DNA from 2 places in the Streptomyces sp. NPDC043908 genome. Region 1 is predicted to be linked to the other one. Evidence: riboswitches for the same ligand, from Rfam matches in the RefSeq annotation. Region 1 holds a riboswitch; the other holds the start of a gene.

The links. Region 1 has a riboswitch for glycine ahead of gcvP (aminomethyl-transferring glycine dehydrogenase). Riboswitches for the same ligand answer to the same signal wherever they lie in the genome.
Region 2: another riboswitch for glycine. It lies ahead of gcvT (glycine cleavage system aminomethyltransferase GcvT); the one in region 1 lies ahead of gcvP (aminomethyl-transferring glycine dehydrogenase).

The regions. Positions count from the first base shown of each region.
Region 1 is NZ_JBWKEI010000002.1:820,614-828,391, forward strand. Features, by position in the region: gene AC069K_RS07955 (glutamate-cysteine ligase family protein) at 1-1,296, opposite strand, end outside; gene AC069K_RS07960 (hypothetical protein) at 1,787-2,374, shown strand; gene AC069K_RS07965 (DUF5999 family protein) at 2,742-2,948, shown strand; gene gcvP (aminomethyl-transferring glycine dehydrogenase) at 3,075-5,960, opposite strand; glycine riboswitch at 6,021-6,155, opposite strand; glycine riboswitch at 6,156-6,253, opposite strand; gene AC069K_RS07975 (PRC-barrel domain-containing protein) at 6,365-6,751, shown strand; gene AC069K_RS07980 (DNA polymerase IV) at 6,658-7,778, opposite strand, start outside.
Region 2 is NZ_JBWKEI010000002.1:218,777-226,554, forward strand. Features, by position in the region: gene AC069K_RS05310 (enhanced serine sensitivity protein SseB C-terminal domain-containing protein) at 1-603, opposite strand, end outside; gene AC069K_RS05315 (enhanced serine sensitivity protein SseB) at 728-1,495, opposite strand; gene AC069K_RS05320 (AAA family ATPase) at 1,572-2,234, opposite strand; glycine riboswitch at 2,362-2,484, shown strand; gene gcvT (glycine cleavage system aminomethyltransferase GcvT) at 2,628-3,740, shown strand; gene gcvH (glycine cleavage system protein GcvH) at 3,810-4,187, shown strand; gene glyA (serine hydroxymethyltransferase) at 4,213-5,475, shown strand; gene AC069K_RS05340 (L-serine ammonia-lyase) at 5,637-7,007, shown strand; gene AC069K_RS05345 (HIT family protein) at 7,319-7,778, shown strand, end outside.

The DNA of each region.
Region 1 (7,778 bases):
CGGCTCCACCCCCCAGGCGTCGAGCCCGGCGTGGGCGAGCGGCAGGAGTTCGTCCCGGACCAGCTTGACGGCCGGTACGCGCGCGACGCCGCCCCCTCGGCGCGGCACGGGCCACAGCAGTTCGGCGTCGATACCCTGGCGGCAGGCCGTCTCGAAGTTCGCGGCGGCGGCCTCGAACGGCAGCCGGTTCCACACCGGCCTGCTGTCCTCGGCGAGGGAGCGCACGAGTCCGTAGTAGAAGGCCGCGTTGGCGATGACGTCGGTGATGGTCGGTCCGGCCGGGAGCACCCGGTTCTCGACCCGCAGATGCGGCACGCCGTCGGCGATCCCGTACACCGGGCGGTTCCAGCGGTAGATCGTGCCGTTGTGCAGCACGAGCTCCTGGAGGCTGGGCACCCCGCCCTCCGACAGCACCCGCAGCGGGTCCTCCTCGTCGCAGATCGGCAGCAGCGGCGGGAAGTACCGCAGGTTCTCCTCGAACAGCTCGTAAGCGGAGGTCACCCAGCGCTCGCCGAACCACGTGCGCGGGCGCACGCCCTGGGCGCGTAGCTCGGCGGGCCGGGTGTCGGTGGCCTGCTCGAACAGCGGCGGCCGCGACTCGCGCCACAGCTCCCGGCCGAACAGGAAGGGCGCGTTGGCCCCCACCGCGATCTGTACGGCGGCGATGGCCTGCGCGGCGTTCCACACCGCCGCGAAGCGGGCAGGCGTGACCTGGAGGTGCAGCTGTACCGAGGTGCAGGCGGCTTCCGGGGTGATGGATCCCGAGGTGCAGACGAGGCGTTCGACGCCTTCGATGTCGAGGGTGAAATCCTCCCCGCGGGCGGCCACGATCTGGTCGTTGAGCAGCACATAGCGGTCGGCGTCGGAAAGGTTCGCCGAAACGAGGTCACGCTGGGCGAGCGTCGGGAGAATTCCGATCATCAGGATCCCGGCACCGACCTCGCCGGCTTTGCGCTCGGCATACCCGAGACCGGTCCGCAACTCCTCGGAGAGCTGATCGAAGACCCGCCCGCCGAGCGGGTGGGGGGCGATATTCACTTCGAGATTGAACATCCCGAGTTCGGTCTGGAAATCCTTGCTCGCAATGCGCTCCAGAACCTCCGCGTTCCTCATGCGCGGCATACCGTCCGGCCCCACGAGATTCAGCTCGATCTCCACACCCATGAGATTCCTGGGGCGATCGAACCTCCGTTCGGTCATAAGCCGCCCCAGCCCCTCCAGGCACCGCTGGAGCTTCTGCCGGTACGCGTGCCGGTCGGACAGGTCGAGCTCGGCCGCCACGACCTTCTCACCCATCGAAGCGTCCCTCCTCGAATGGGCAGCCGGTCGGTCCGGCCGCTTGCGTCACGGTCGATAATGCCCCGACTGGCTGATCTATAACGTCCCCTGGGCGGGGCCCGGGTAGTAAGCTGGTACGAACCGGCCCCGGGCACGTGCATTCGGCATACACCAACCCGCGGATACCGGTCCTGCGGGAATCGTGAGAAACACCGACGCGTTTCGGCCGACCGCCCTCGGCGGACCTTTCCTGGCCAGTCGCGTACCCCGTTCCCCGAACCGGGATGAATGCCGCATCACCAGGACCTGAATCCGACTTGCCCATAATACTGCGGACCGCTAGCCGAAACACCCCCTGAACACGTGTCGTATAAACTTCGCGAACGAGGCAGAGAGTCGGCGCCCCGGCCCCAGTCACCCGGCCCCCCTCTGACCCCGTGTCACCGCAGACAGCGCTGTCCGCAACGCCCACGCATCACCGTGTCTCCGAAGTGAGAGGCGACCCACCATGCCGCTGCATGTTCCCCCGGCTCCCGCGCCCGCCCTGCGCAGCGTCCTCGCGGCACTCGGTTCCCCCACCGCCGTCCGCGCGGCCCGCACCCCCGCCCTGCGCTCCGCACAGGGCCCGCTGACCCCCGAACTCCCGCTGCCCGTCCATGTGCTGGACCGGATCACCCCGAGCGCCCGCGCCCCGCACAGCCGCCTGGCGGGCTGGCGCTTCCTCATCAGCGACGCGGGGAGCGCGGTCGCCGCGGCGGACACCATGCTCACCCCGGACGGCTGGGCCTTCTCGCACTTCTTCGAAGGGCCCTACATCGCCTCCACCCAGCGCGCGTTGCGCCAGGCGGAGGCGCTCACCATGGACGTCGAGGCCCGGCTGCTCTCGGTGCCCGAGCTGTACATGCTCACCCTGTGGCTGCGGCGCGACCTCACGGCCGACCCCGCCTCGGGCGAGCTGGACCCGGCGGACCTGCTGGTGCCGCTGGCGCCCGCCCCGCCCGGCATCTGCGCCCACCGGCCGCACCGGGTCTCCGAGCTCCTGCCGGTGATGACCCTGAGACTCGCGCCCGCGCCGCTGCTGAGCCAGCCGGTCTGACGGGCCGGCGGGCCGCCGGGCCGGCCGGCCCCCACCGCGGTCGCACGCCTGCGAGAACCACCCGGCGCCCCGGAGCCCCCTGCGGCCCGGGGCGCTTTCGCGTACGCCCGCGCGCGCCCTCCTCCGTACGGGCTAGTCCGTAACGGCCAGTGCGAACCACCCGAAGAGGCAGGGCAGTTGAGTTGAACCGGCCGCACGAGTGATGCGTCAATATGCGGTAGGAAGTGGTGCCGCTAAATCCCTGCGGATTGACGTCCGTAGGGCAACACTGGGAGCGGACCGACCGACTGAGCAACGGGGGGCGGCCATGACCACCGCATCGAGCCGCAGGACATTCACTACTACGACGCAGCGAGAGAACGCATCCATGTGCCAGCACCAGCCAGCCTGCCCGACAGCCGACTCCGCCGACCGGGAGGCCGCGCAGCTCGTGGCGCACCACCCGGAGCAGGGCTGGAGCCTGCTGTGCAACGGCGTCCTGATCTTCGAGGACACCGGTGAGCTGCTGCCGGACGGGCGGATCATCGCCCCGCACCGGGCGCTGAACGCGGGCCAGGTGGCGAAGGCCGCCTAGCGCGGCCCGGCGGGCACAACGCCGCGACGCGCCGCACGGGAGAACAGCACCGCACAAGAAGGGGCCGGCCCGGGGAGGAGATCCCCGTACCGGCCCCGACGTATGTCAGCCGTAGACGGCCCTACTTCAGTGGTCGTACTCGTCCAGCGGAGGGCAGGAGCAGACCAGGTTGCGGTCGCCGAAGGCGCCGTCGATGCGGCGCACCGGCGGCCAGTACTTGTCGGCCTTCGAGACGCCGGCCGGGAAGACCGCCTCCTCGCGGCTGTACGCGTGGTTCCACTCGCCGCCGAGCGCCGCCGCCGTGTGCGGGGCGTTGGCCAGCGGGTTGTCGTCGGCGGGCCACTCGCCCGAGGCGACCTTCTCGATCTCGCCACGGATCGCGATCATCGTCTCGCAGAACCGGTCGAGTTCGATCAGGTCCTCGGACTCGGTCGGCTCGATCATCAGCGTGCCGGCCACCGGGAACGACATGGTCGGCGCGTGGAAGCCGTAGTCGATCAGACGCTTGGCGATGTCGTCGACGCTGACGCCGGTCGCCTTCGACAGCGGCCGCAGGTCGACGATGCACTCGTGCGCCACCAGGCCGTTGGGGCCGGTGTAGAGCACCGGGTAGTGCGGCTCCAGGCGCTTGGCGATGTAGTTGGCCGCGAGGACCGCGACCTGGGTGGCGCGCTTGAGGCCCTCGGCGCCCATCAGCCGGACGTACGCCCACGAGATCGGCAGGATGCCGGCCGAGCCCCACGGGGCGGCCGAGATCGGGCCGACGCCCGTCTCCGGTCCCGCGGTCGGCTGGAGCGGGTGGTTCGGCAGGTACGGCGCGAGGTGCGCGCGCACACCGACCGGGCCCACGCCCGGGCCGCCGCCGCCGTGCGGGATGCAGAACGTCTTGTGCAGGTTCAGGTGCGAGACGTCGCCGCCGAACTTGCCCGGCTTGGCGAGACCCACCAGCGCGTTGAGGTTGGCGCCGTCCACGTAGACCTGGCCGCCCGCGTCGTGCACCTCGCCGCAGATGTCGGCGACGTGCTCCTCGAACACCCCGTGCGTGGACGGGTAGGTGATCATCAGCACCGACAACTCGTCGCGGTACTGCTCGATCTTGGCGCGCAGGTCCGCGATGTCGACCTCGCCGTCGTCGGCGGTCTTCACCACGACGACCTTCATCCCGGCCATCACGGCGCTGGCCGCGTTGGTGCCGTGGGCGGAGGAGGGGATCAGGCAGACCGTGCGCTGCTCGTCGCCGTTGGCGCGGTGGTAGGCGCGGACCGCGAGCAGACCCGCGAGCTCGCCCTGCGAACCGGCGTTGGGCTGGATGGACACCGCGTCGTATCCGGTGACCTCGGCGAGGCGCTCCTCCAGCTCGTGGATGAGCGTGAGGTAGCCCCCGGCCTGCTCGACCGGCGCGAAGGGGTGGATCTGACCGAACTCGGGCCAAGTGACCGGCTCCATCTCGGTGGTCGCGTTCAGCTTCATGGTGCAGGAGCCGAGCGGGATCATGCCGCGGTCCAGCGCGTAGTCGCGGTCGGCGAGCTTGCGCAGGTAGCGCAGCATCGCGGTCTCGGAGCGGTGCTGGTGGAAGACCGGGTGGGTGAGGAACTCGTCGGTGCGCAGCAGCGCGCCCGGCAGCGTGTCGGCGGCCGAGGCGTCCAGCGCCTCGATGTCGCCTTCGGCGCCGAAGGCGGCCCAGACCGCGGCGACGCGGTCGCGGTCGGTGGTCTCGTCGCAGGCGATCGAGACGGTGTCGGCGTCGACCAGGTGCAGGTTGACCCCGCCGTCACGGGCGGCGGCGACGGCCTCGGCGGCCTTGCCGGGGACCCGGACGGTCAGCGTGTCGAAGTACGAGCCGTGCACGACCTCCACACCGGCGGCGCGCAGGCCCTCGGCGAGGATCACCGCGTACCGGTGGGTGCGCCGGGCGATCTGCCGCAGGCCGTCCGGGCCGTGGTAGACCGCGTACATGCCGGCCATGACGGCGAGCAGGACCTGCGCGGTACAGATGTTGCTGGTGGCCTTCTCGCGGCGGATGTGCTGCTCACGGGTCTGGAGCGCCAGGCGGTACGCCTTGTTGCCGTCCGCGTCGACGGAGACGCCGACCAGGCGGCCGGGCAGGCTGCGGGCGAACTTCTCCTGGACCGCCATGTAGCCGGCGTGCGGGCCGCCGAAGCCCATGGGGACGCCGAAGCGCTGGGTGGTGCCGACGGCGATGTCCGCGCCGAGCTCGCCGGGCGAGGTCAGCAGGGTCAGGGCGAGCAGGTCGGCGGCGACGGTGACGATCGCGCCCAGCTCGTGGGCCTCGTCGATGACCGGCTTGAGGTCGCGGACCTCGCCGGAGGCGCCCGGGTACTGGAGCAGCACGCCGAAGACACCACGCTCGGCCACCTCGGCCGGGATGCCGCGGCTGAGGTCGGCGACGACGACCTCGACACCCGTCGGCTCGGCGCGCGTCTCTATGACGGCCACCGTCTGCGGGAGGGTGTCGGCGTCGACGAGGAAGACCCCGCCCTTGACCTTGCCGACGCGGCGGGAGAGCGCGAGCGCCTCGGCGGCCGCGGTGCCCTCGTCGAGCAGCGAGGCGCCGGAGGTCGGCAGCCCGGTGAGGTCGGCGACGACGGTCTGGAAGTTGAGCAGCGCCTCCAGGCGGCCCTGCGAGATCTCCGGCTGGTACGGCGTGTACGCCGTGTACCAGGCGGGGTTCTCCATGACGTTGCGCAGGATCACCGGCGGGGTGAACGTGCCGTAGTAGCCCAGGCCGATCATCGGGGCCAGGACCTGGTTGCGGTCCGCGAGGGAGCGCAGCTCGGCCAGGACCTCGGCCTCGGTGCGGGCGCCGGGCAGACCCAGCGCCTCGGCGCTCTTGATCACGTCCGGCACCGCCGCGGCGGTCAGCTCGTCGAGCGAGCCGTAGCCGACCTGCGCGAGCATCTTCGCCTGGGCCTCGGCGTCGGGCCCGATGTGACGCTGCTCGAAGGGGATGCCACGCTCGAGCTCGGTGAGCGGCATGCGGTTGGCGGTCATTACGGAGGCCTCCTGGTCTGCACGACCTGCGAGGGGCACCACGGCGCGGGTGCCCGGACGGCCTCCCCCTCTGTCATCTCAACCTGAGAGCTTCACCGGGGCGCGTGGGGGCGTCCCGGCTTTCACCGTCGGTGAGGAAGGGGTGCGCGCACAGGCCTGAGCCCGCACGTCCCCCGTCCTGCTTTCCAGAGTGACCTCGTCCGCGCGGTACGTGGGCCTGAGAGATTCCGGGGAGGATTTGCTCCTTCGGCGCCTCCGGACATCTTTCCGGAGGACTCTCCCGCACGGGGTCAGCAGCCATCGCCAGCCTACCAGCGCGGCCCGGCCCTGATCCTTCGAGTGGCCGACGCCCCCGTTGTGCACTTTCGTAGTGTTACGAGCAGTTGCGACCTGTTGGAGGGACCGTGCAGACCGATATCGATCCGCGCAGCCTGATCGGCCGCAAGGCGTTCGACCGTAACGGCAACAAGATCGGCACGGTGGACGAGGTGTACCTCGACGACGCCACCGGAGTCCCCGAGTGGGCCGCCGTACGCACCGGGCTGTTCAGCCGGGACGCCTTCGTCCCCCTGGAACCCAGCGCCCTCGTCGACGAGGCGCTGCACATCCCCTACGACCGGGCGCTGATCAAGGACGCTCCCGACTTCGGCGTCGGCCGCCACCTCTCCCCCGAACAGGAGCTCCAGCTCTACCACCACTACGGTCTCGACATCGCCGCCCCCGATCCGCTGCCCGGCGCCGACCGCGACCGGGACTTCGGACGGCTCGCGGGTGAGGAGGACGACGCCTGACCCTCCGCGCCGCCCTGCTCCCCCGGTCCGCCGTCACCCGTCTGCTCCCGCCCGGCCCCTTCACCCGTCTGCCCGGTCGCCGCTTCCCCTGCCACGTCCACCAGCCGCAGCGGCTCGGACGGCTCCAGGTCGGGGTCGTCCACCCGGAACGTCCGCACCCGCCCGACGGCGGAGGTGGGCGTCTCGAACCGGACGGTGACCCGGCCCACCCCGCTGCCCTGCACCCAGCCGGGGCCGAACGCGCGGTGGTGCACGTCGTGCCCGGCCAGCCAGCGCCGCTCGGCCGGGTCCACCGCCTCCGGCTGTTCGGGGGCGGCCGCCTCCGCCCCGGTCCCGGCCTCGACGGGCGCCTGCTCCGCCGTGCCCTGATCACCCGCCGACCGCTCGCCCGCCGCCTGGGCGAAGAGGTCCTCCTGGGTGAAGTCGGCGAGGCCGCTGACCCCGACCCCCAGCAGACGCACGCCGCCGGTGGTGTCCACGGAGTCGAGCAGCCGGCCGGCCGCCTCGCGCACCACCGCGGGATCGTCCGTGGGCCCGCGGAGCGTCTCGGACCGGGTCAGCGTGGAGAAGTCGTATCGGCGGACCTTCAGGACGATCGTGCGGCCGGAGTGCCCGGAGGCCCGCAGGCGCTGCACACAGCGGTCGGCGAGCCGTCCCACCTCGGTCATCACCCGCACCCGGTCGTGCAGGTCCACGTCGAAGGTGTCCTCGACCGACACCGACTTGGTGTCCCGCTCGGCCACCACCGGCCGGTCGTCGAGGCCGAGCGCCATCCGGTGCAGTGAGGCGCCGTGCGCCTTGCCCAGCAGCCGTACGAGCTCGTCCTCGCCCGCCTCGGCCAGATCCGCGACCGTGGTCATCCCCGCCCTGCGCAGGTGCTCGCCCGTCGCGGGCCCCACGCCCGGCAGCGTCCTGACCGGCATCGGGGCGAGCAGTTCCCGCTCGGTGCCGGGCTCGATGAGCATCAGCCCGTCCGGCTTCGCCTCCTCCGAGGCGATCTTCGCGAGCATCTTGGACCCCGCGAGGC
Region 2 (7,778 bases), 600 kb from region 1:
CGCGCGCACCGCGTCGACCGACCGCGGCCCGGTGTCGTAGAGGTCGAGGCCGATCGCGAGGTACGGGGTGCCGAGCGCGGGCTGCACCCAGGCGCGGCGCAGCGCCCGCACGGCCGGGGTGCGGTGCGCGTGCTGGGTGAGCAGGGCGTAGAACTGCGGGATCTCCACGGCCGGTTCGGTGATCCGCAGCGGGCCCGCGGGCATCCGGTCCAGGCCCGTGGCGATCCGGCGCAGATCCGGCCACGGGATGCCGACCCCGCCGCCCGGGGCGTGCGGGTTGAGCCAGATCCCGTACCGGTCGGGGTAGAGGGCGCGGGCGATGTCACGGCCGGTGACCACCTCGTGGGCCCGGTTCCAGCCACTGGCAGAGAGCTCCTGGGCGGAGGTCACACAGGGTGCGTACGCCACCCCGTCGACCTCCATGTTCCCGTACTGCGCGTCGGGGGCGCCGGGGCCGCCGTGCCACAGCAGCATCCACAGCCGGCCGGAGGAGGGGTCGGCGAGGGCGTGCAGCAGCGCCTCGTACGCGTCGTAGCGTCCGGGGGCCACCTGGCGCAGCATGTGCTCGACCTGCCCGGCCGCCGCGGTGCCTGACGCACTCACCCTGGGTCCCGCCCCTCTTCGGTCCCCCGCGGCGCCGGTGCACAGGCGGGCGGCCGTGGGGGGTCTACGGATTATGGAACCAGCTTATGCGGGAGGGCGGCGGAGCGGCCCGCGCGTGGGCGGACTAGACGGCGGACCGCGTGTAGAAGGGGCGCACCCGCTCCCGCATCCAGTCCCCCACCGGGTCCTGGGCGACGTCCAGCAGCACCAGGTTCACCGGCCAGCCGACCGGGACGCGGCCCATCGCCCGGCCGAGCGCCTCCATGGGGGCGTTGCGCCCGGCCCCGTCCCAGGTGGAGAACTCCACGCCGATGAAGAGCGCCGGCTCGTCCCCCTCGATGGAGGCGAGCGCGCGGCGGGCGGTGCGCACCACGCCGATGGCCTCGAACTCGGCGGAGGCGGCGGCCAGGAAGTCCACCGGGTCCTCCTGCCAGTCGGGCTCGAAGAGCCGCACCCGGGCGCCGGAGGCGGGGCCGTCCAGGGCGGTGCGCCCGGTCCGGCACAGCTCGGCCACGGCGGGCGGCGGCAGCGGTACGCCCACCGCGCCCTCCGGGTTGAGCGCGATGCCCAGCTGGGGCGGCAGCCCGCGGGCGAACTCGACGGCCGGCGCGATCGCGAACGACATGTGCGGGCCGACGCACTGGAGGAACTGCTGCTCGGAGCTGTAGACCGGGACGTACGGCGCGCCGTCGATCTCCATGGTGGGCAGATCGAGGTCCCGGCTGTCCTGGCCGCCGCCGTTGGGCAGCGGCACCCAGACGGGGTTGCGGCCCATGACTTCTATCAGGCGGGGGCCGGCCGTGGGGTTGCCCAGGGCCGCGGCCAGCGCCTCCTCCAGCTCGTTGCCCGGCCAGCCGCCGCCGCCCTGCGGGAGCGGGTGCGGGAAGTTCATACGCCGTCCTTCGTCTGCGGGTCGGTGCGGGTCACCGCGGGCCGTACGGGGCCGCTCGCGCGGTCCCGCGGAAACTCTAGCCCCGGCCGGACGGCTCCCCGAAGGCGATGCGCTCCACCGTCCGCGCCGCCTCCCGGTCCAGCAGGACCGCCGAGGCGACCCCCCGGGGGAGGCTGCCCGCCGCGACCGCCGCTATCAGGCGCGGCACCGCCCGGGAGTGGCGGGCGAAGGCGTACGCCGAGACCTTGCGGCCGCGTGCCGTCTGCCCCGCGAGCGCCACCTCGGGCGGGACGTCGAGCAGCACCAGATGCAGGGAGCGCCCGCGCCGGGCCGCCCGCCGCGCCAGCGACCAGCGCACCCAGGCGTGGGTGCCGCAGTCGTGCACGACCAGGCCCCCGCCCGCCCGCAGCGCCCGGTGCATCCGCAGGAAGTGGGCGACGCGGGCCACCGGGCGGTACAGCGCGTACGGCACCCCGGGCAGCCGGGCCTCCCAGGCCTTGCGGGTGTCCTGCGAGTCGATGCCGAGGCCGGGCGCCGCCTGCCGCAGCAGGGTCGTCTTGCCGCTGCCGGGCAGTCCGGAGACCACCACCACGTCGCCCGCCGCGAACCGGAGCGTGCGCGGGGTCCCTCCGGTGCTTCCGCGCAGGTCCCGCACCGCTCGCGCCGCACCGGGCGCCGTGGCGCGCTGCGCGGGCACCGCCGGACCGGCCTTCGCCGCCGTGTGCCTGTGCACCGTCATCGGTCCTCCCCTGCCGGGTCGTGCGACCCTTCCCCAATGTGCGTAAAGAGATGGTAATAAGAGCTGAGTGATGTGCCGTTCCGCGCAGCCGTGCAATGATGTGCCCGCCAACTGCATACCGGCCGCTTGAATCCACGCGGGAGAGTCCCCGGCAGTTCCCCCAAGGCCCCAGAAGGCCGGGTGGATCGCGGGGCGCCGAAGGAGCAAGTCCCTCCCTTGAATCTCTCAGGCCCCGTACCGCGTGGATGAGGCAGATCTGAAAAGCGGGTCGCGCGTTCCCGGACGGCGTGGCTCCACCCAAGGTGCAAGCCGGGTCTCCCGGCGAACCTCTCAGGTTCCGATGACAGATGGGGAGGATCGTCCTCGCCGTCATGCCCTGGGAGCCACACCCTCATGAGCAACCCCCGTCTCACCGCCCTCGACGCGACGCACCGTTCGCTGGGCGCGACCATGACCGACTTCGCCGGCTGGGACATGCCGCTGCGCTACGGCAGCGAGCGCGACGAGCACAACGCCGTCCGCACCAGGGCCGGTCTCTTCGACCTCTCCCACATGGGTGAGATCACCGTCACCGGCCCGGAGGCCGTCAAGGCCCTGGACTACGCGCTCGTCGGCAACATCGCCACCATCGGCGTGGGCCGCGCCCGCTACACGATGATCTGCCAGGAGGACGGCGGCATCGTCGACGACCTGATCGTCTACCGCCTCGGCGAGAGCGAGTACATGGTCGTCGCCAACGCCGGCAACGCCCAGGTCGTCCTGGACGCGGTCACCGAGCGCGCGGCCGGCTTCGACGCCGAGGTCCGCGACGACCGCGACGCCTACGCGCTGCTCGCCGTCCAGGGCCCCGAGTCCCCCGGCATCGTGCAGTCGCTCACCGACGCCGACCTGGACGGCCTCAAGTACTACGCGGGCCTGCCCGGCACCGTGGCCGGCGTCCCGGCGCTGATCGCCCGTACGGGCTACACCGGCGAGGACGGCTTCGAGCTCTTCGTGGCCCCGGCCGACGCCGAGAAGCTGTGGCAGGCGCTCACCGAGGCGGGCAAGGACGCGGGCCTGGTGCCGTGCGGTCTGTCCTGCCGCGACACGCTGCGCCTGGAGGCGGGCATGCCGCTGTACGGGCACGAGCTGACCACCGCGCTGACCCCGTTCGACGCGGGGCTCGGCCGGGTCGTGAAGTTCGAGAAGGAGGGCGACTTCGTGGGGCGCGCGGCCCTGGAGGCCGCCGCCGAGCGCGCCGCCGCCAAGGCGCCGCGCAAGCTGGTCGGCCTGATCGCCGAGGGCCGCCGGGTGCCCCGCGCCGGGTTCTCCGTGGTGGCGAACGGCGAGGTCGTCGGCGAGGTGACCTCGGGCGCCCCGTCGCCCACCCTGGGCAAGCCGATCGCCATGGCGTACGTGGACGCCGAGCACGCCGCACCGGGCACCTCCGGCGTCGGCGTGGACATTCGCGGTACGCATGAGCCGTACGAGGTCGTGGCGCTGCCGTTCTACAAGCGCCAGAAGTGACCCCTCGCACACGCACCGCATGACTTTTCCGTTCACCACCACTCCCCCTCGTACAGGAGAATTCTGGTCATGAGCAACCCCCAGCAGCTGCGCTACAGCAAGGAGCACGAGTGGCTGTCGGACGCCGAGGGCGGCGTCTCGACGGTCGGCATCACGGAGCACGCGGCCAACGCGCTCGGTGACGTGGTGTTCGTCCAGCTCCCGGCGGTCGGTGACACGGTGACCGCGGGCGAGACCTGCGGCGAGCTGGAGTCGACCAAGTCGGTCAGCGACCTGTACTCGCCGGTCTCGGGCGAGGTCGTCGAGGCCAACCAGGACGTGGTGGACGACCCGTCCCTGGTGAACTCCGCCCCCTTCGAGGGCGGCTGGCTGTTCAAGGTGCGCGTCGCCGAGGAGCCGGGCGACCTGCTCTCCGCCGACGAGTACACCGCGTTCGCAGGCAGCTGACCACGGCGTAAGGACTGATCTTCCGATGTCGCTTCTGAACACCCCTCTTCACGAGCTCGACCCGGACGTCGCCGCGGCCGTCGACGCCGAGCTGAACCGCCAGCAGTCCACCCTGGAGATGATCGCCTCGGAGAACTTCGCTCCGGTCGCGGTCATGGAGGCCCAGGGCACGGTCCTCACCAACAAGTACGCCGAGGGCTACCCCGGACGCCGCTACTACGGCGGCTGCGAGCACGTGGACGTGACCGAGCAGATCGCGATCGACCGGGTCAAGGACCTGTTCGGCGCGGAGTACGCCAACGTCCAGCCGCACTCCGGCGCCTCCGCCAACCAGGCCGCCCTCTTCGCGATCGCCCAGCCCGGCGACACGATCCTCGGCCTGGACCTGGCGCACGGCGGCCACCTCACCCACGGCATGCGCCTGAACTTCTCCGGCAAGCAGTTCAACGTGGTCCCGTACCACGTCGACGAGGCCGGTCTGGTCGACATGGCCGAGGTCGAGCGCCTGGCCAAGGAGCACCGCCCCAAGGTGATCATCGCGGGCTGGTCGGCGTACCCGCGCCGGCTGGACTTCGCCGAGTTCCGCCGCATCGCGGACGAGGTCGAGGCCCTGCTGTGGGTCGACATGGCGCACTTCGCGGGCCTGGTCGCGGCCGGGCTGCACCCGAACCCGGTGCCGTTCGCGGACGTGGTCACCTCCACCACGCACAAGACGCTCGGCGGCCCGCGCGGCGGCATCATCCTGGCCCGGAACAAGGACTTCGCGAAGAAGCTGAACTCCGCGGTCTTCCCGGGCTTCCAGGGCGGTCCCCTGGAGCACGTGATCGCGGCCAAGGCGGTGTCCTTCAAGGTCGCGGCCTCCGAGGAGTTCAAGGAGCGCCAGCAGCGCACCCTGGACGGCGCCCGCATCCTGGCCGAGCGCCTGGTCCAGGACGACGTCACCGCGCACGGCGTCTCGGTCCTGTCCGGCGGCACGGACGTGCACCTGGTCCTGGTGGACCTGCGCAACTCCGAGCTCGACGGCCAGCAGGCCGAGGACCGCCTCCACGAGGTCGGCATCACGGTCAACCGCAACGCCGTCCCGAACGACCCGCGCCCCCCGATGGTCACCTCGGGCCTGCGGATCGGCACGCCGGCGCTGGCCACCCGCGGCTTCGGCGCGGACGACTTCCGTGAGGTCGCCGACATCATCGCCGAGACCCTCAAGCCGGACTTCGACAAGGACGCGCTGGCAGCCCGGGTCTCCGCCCTGGCCGCCAAGCACCCCCTGTACCCCGGCCTGAAGTAATTTCGTACCCTTTTGTTCGTACGAACCTTCGGGGCATCGCGCACACTGGACGCACACTGGACAGTGAGTGCGGTGCCCCGAACCCTTGCACCGCCCGTTCCACCTGCTCGCTCTGCACCACCCGGCAGACAACGGCGTCTACCTCACCAAGGAGTTTTTCCGTGGCCATCTCGGTCTTCGACCTGTTCTCGATCGGCATCGGCCCGTCCAGCTCCCACACGGTCGGCCCGATGCGCGCGGCCCGCATGTTCGCGCGCCGTCTGAAGAACGAGGGCCTGCTGGCCCACACCGCCTCGATACGGGCCGAGCTGTACGGCTCGCTGGGCGCCACCGGCCACGGCCACGGCACCCCCAAGGCGGTCCTGCTGGGCCTGGAGGGCAACTCGCCGCGCACGGTCGACGTGGAGCGCGCCGACGACGAGGTGGAGCGGATCAAGTCCAGCGGGCGGATCAACCTGCTCGGCGCCCACGAGATCCCCTTCGCCTTCGACGAGGACCTGATCCTGCACCGCCGCAAGGCGCTGCCGTACCACGCCAACGGCATGACGGTCTTCGCCTACGACGGCGAGGGCGCCCTGCTCCTGGAGAAGACGTACTACTCGGTCGGCGGCGGGTTCGTCGTCGACGAGGATGCCGTCGCCGGCGAGAACCCGATCGTCCCCGATGACACCGTCCTGAAGTACCCCTTCCGCACCGGCGACGAGCTGCTGCGCCTCGCGGGCGAGACGGGCCTGTCGATCTCCGCCATGATGCTGGAGAACGAGAAGGCCTGGCGCACCGAGGACGAGATCCGCGCCGGGCTCCTGGAGATCTGGCGCGTGATGCAGGCGTGCGTCTCGCGCGGCATGTCCCGCGAGGGCATCCTGCCGGGCGGCCTCAAGGTCCGCCGCCGCGCCGCCACCACCGCCCGCCAGCTGCGCGCCGAGGGCAACCCGGACGCGCACGCGATGGAGTGGGCGACGCTGTACGCGATGGCGGTCAACGAGGAGAACGCGGCGGGCGGCCGGGTGGTCACCGCCCCCACCAACGGCGCCGCGGGCATCATCCCGGCCGTACTGCACTACTACATGAACTTCGTGCCCGGCGCGGACGACGAGGGCGTGGTCCGCTTCCTGCTGGCCGCCGGCGCGATCGGCATGCTCTTCAAGGAGAACGCCTCGATCTCCGGCGCCGAGGTCGGCTGCCAGGGCGAGGTCGGCTCGGCCTGCTCGATGGCCGCGGGCGCCCTGGCCGAGGTCCTCGGCGGCACCCCCGAGCAGGTGGAGAACGCCGCGGAGATCGGCATGGAGCACAACCTGGGCCTGACCTGCGACCCGGTGGGCGGTCTGGTCCAGATCCCGTGCATCGAGCGCAACGGCATGGCGGCCGTGAAGGCCGTGACGGCGGCGAAGATGGCGATGCGCGGCGACGGCAGCCACAAGGTCTCCCTGGACAAGGTCATCAAGACCATGAAGGAGACGGGCGCGGACATGTCGGTGAAGTACAAGGAGACCGCGCGCGGCGGTCTGGCCGTCAACATCATCGAGTGCTGACGGCGACGAGCACCCCCGACGTCTCCTGACGGCCCCCGGCTGTCCGGCAAGGCGGTGGCGAGGACCTTCGTGGTCTCCTCGCCGCCGCCTTTCGCCATGAAAGAAGGAAGACGGATTCCGCTTCCCGAACGAAAGGGCGAACCCCGGCCGGCTGTCCGGAATGGCCGATCACCCATGGATCGGAACCCGCCGGTGCAGTTTGGCCAATTACCGTACTCCGCTTGCACGTTACGGGCGACTACAGTACGTTATCGCCGTCTTTTCGGCCTTCATCCGAGGACTCGCCTGCTCCACAAGCCGAGGAGTGGAACATGCCGCGCGGGATCGAGTGCGCCGGATCCGATCTCTGTGAGGAACTCGCGGGGGCCCAGGACACGACGTTCTCGATGGTGTACGAGGGCGAGCCGCCGAGCCGGGTTATCACGGCGACGGAGAATTTCCGGCTGCTGGCCGATCTTTCGCCCATGACGCTCGGCCACCTCCTTCTCCTGCCGGTGGACCACTATGTCAGCTTCGCTCAGCTGGTAAAGGATTTCGGCGACGAGCTCCGCGCATTCATGGGCACGCTCGAACCGGCTTACCGGGAAACCTTCGGTGCGTTCACCGTACTGGAACACGGATCGTGCCCCGGTATGGAGTCGAGTGCCTGTATATCCCACGCCCACTGGCACATCCTGCCGGTCGACGGACGGCGGATGAACGAGCTCATCGCGGCCGACGGGCTGGCGTCCACCGCCCTCACCGGCCTGGACGACCTGGCCGGCTTCGACG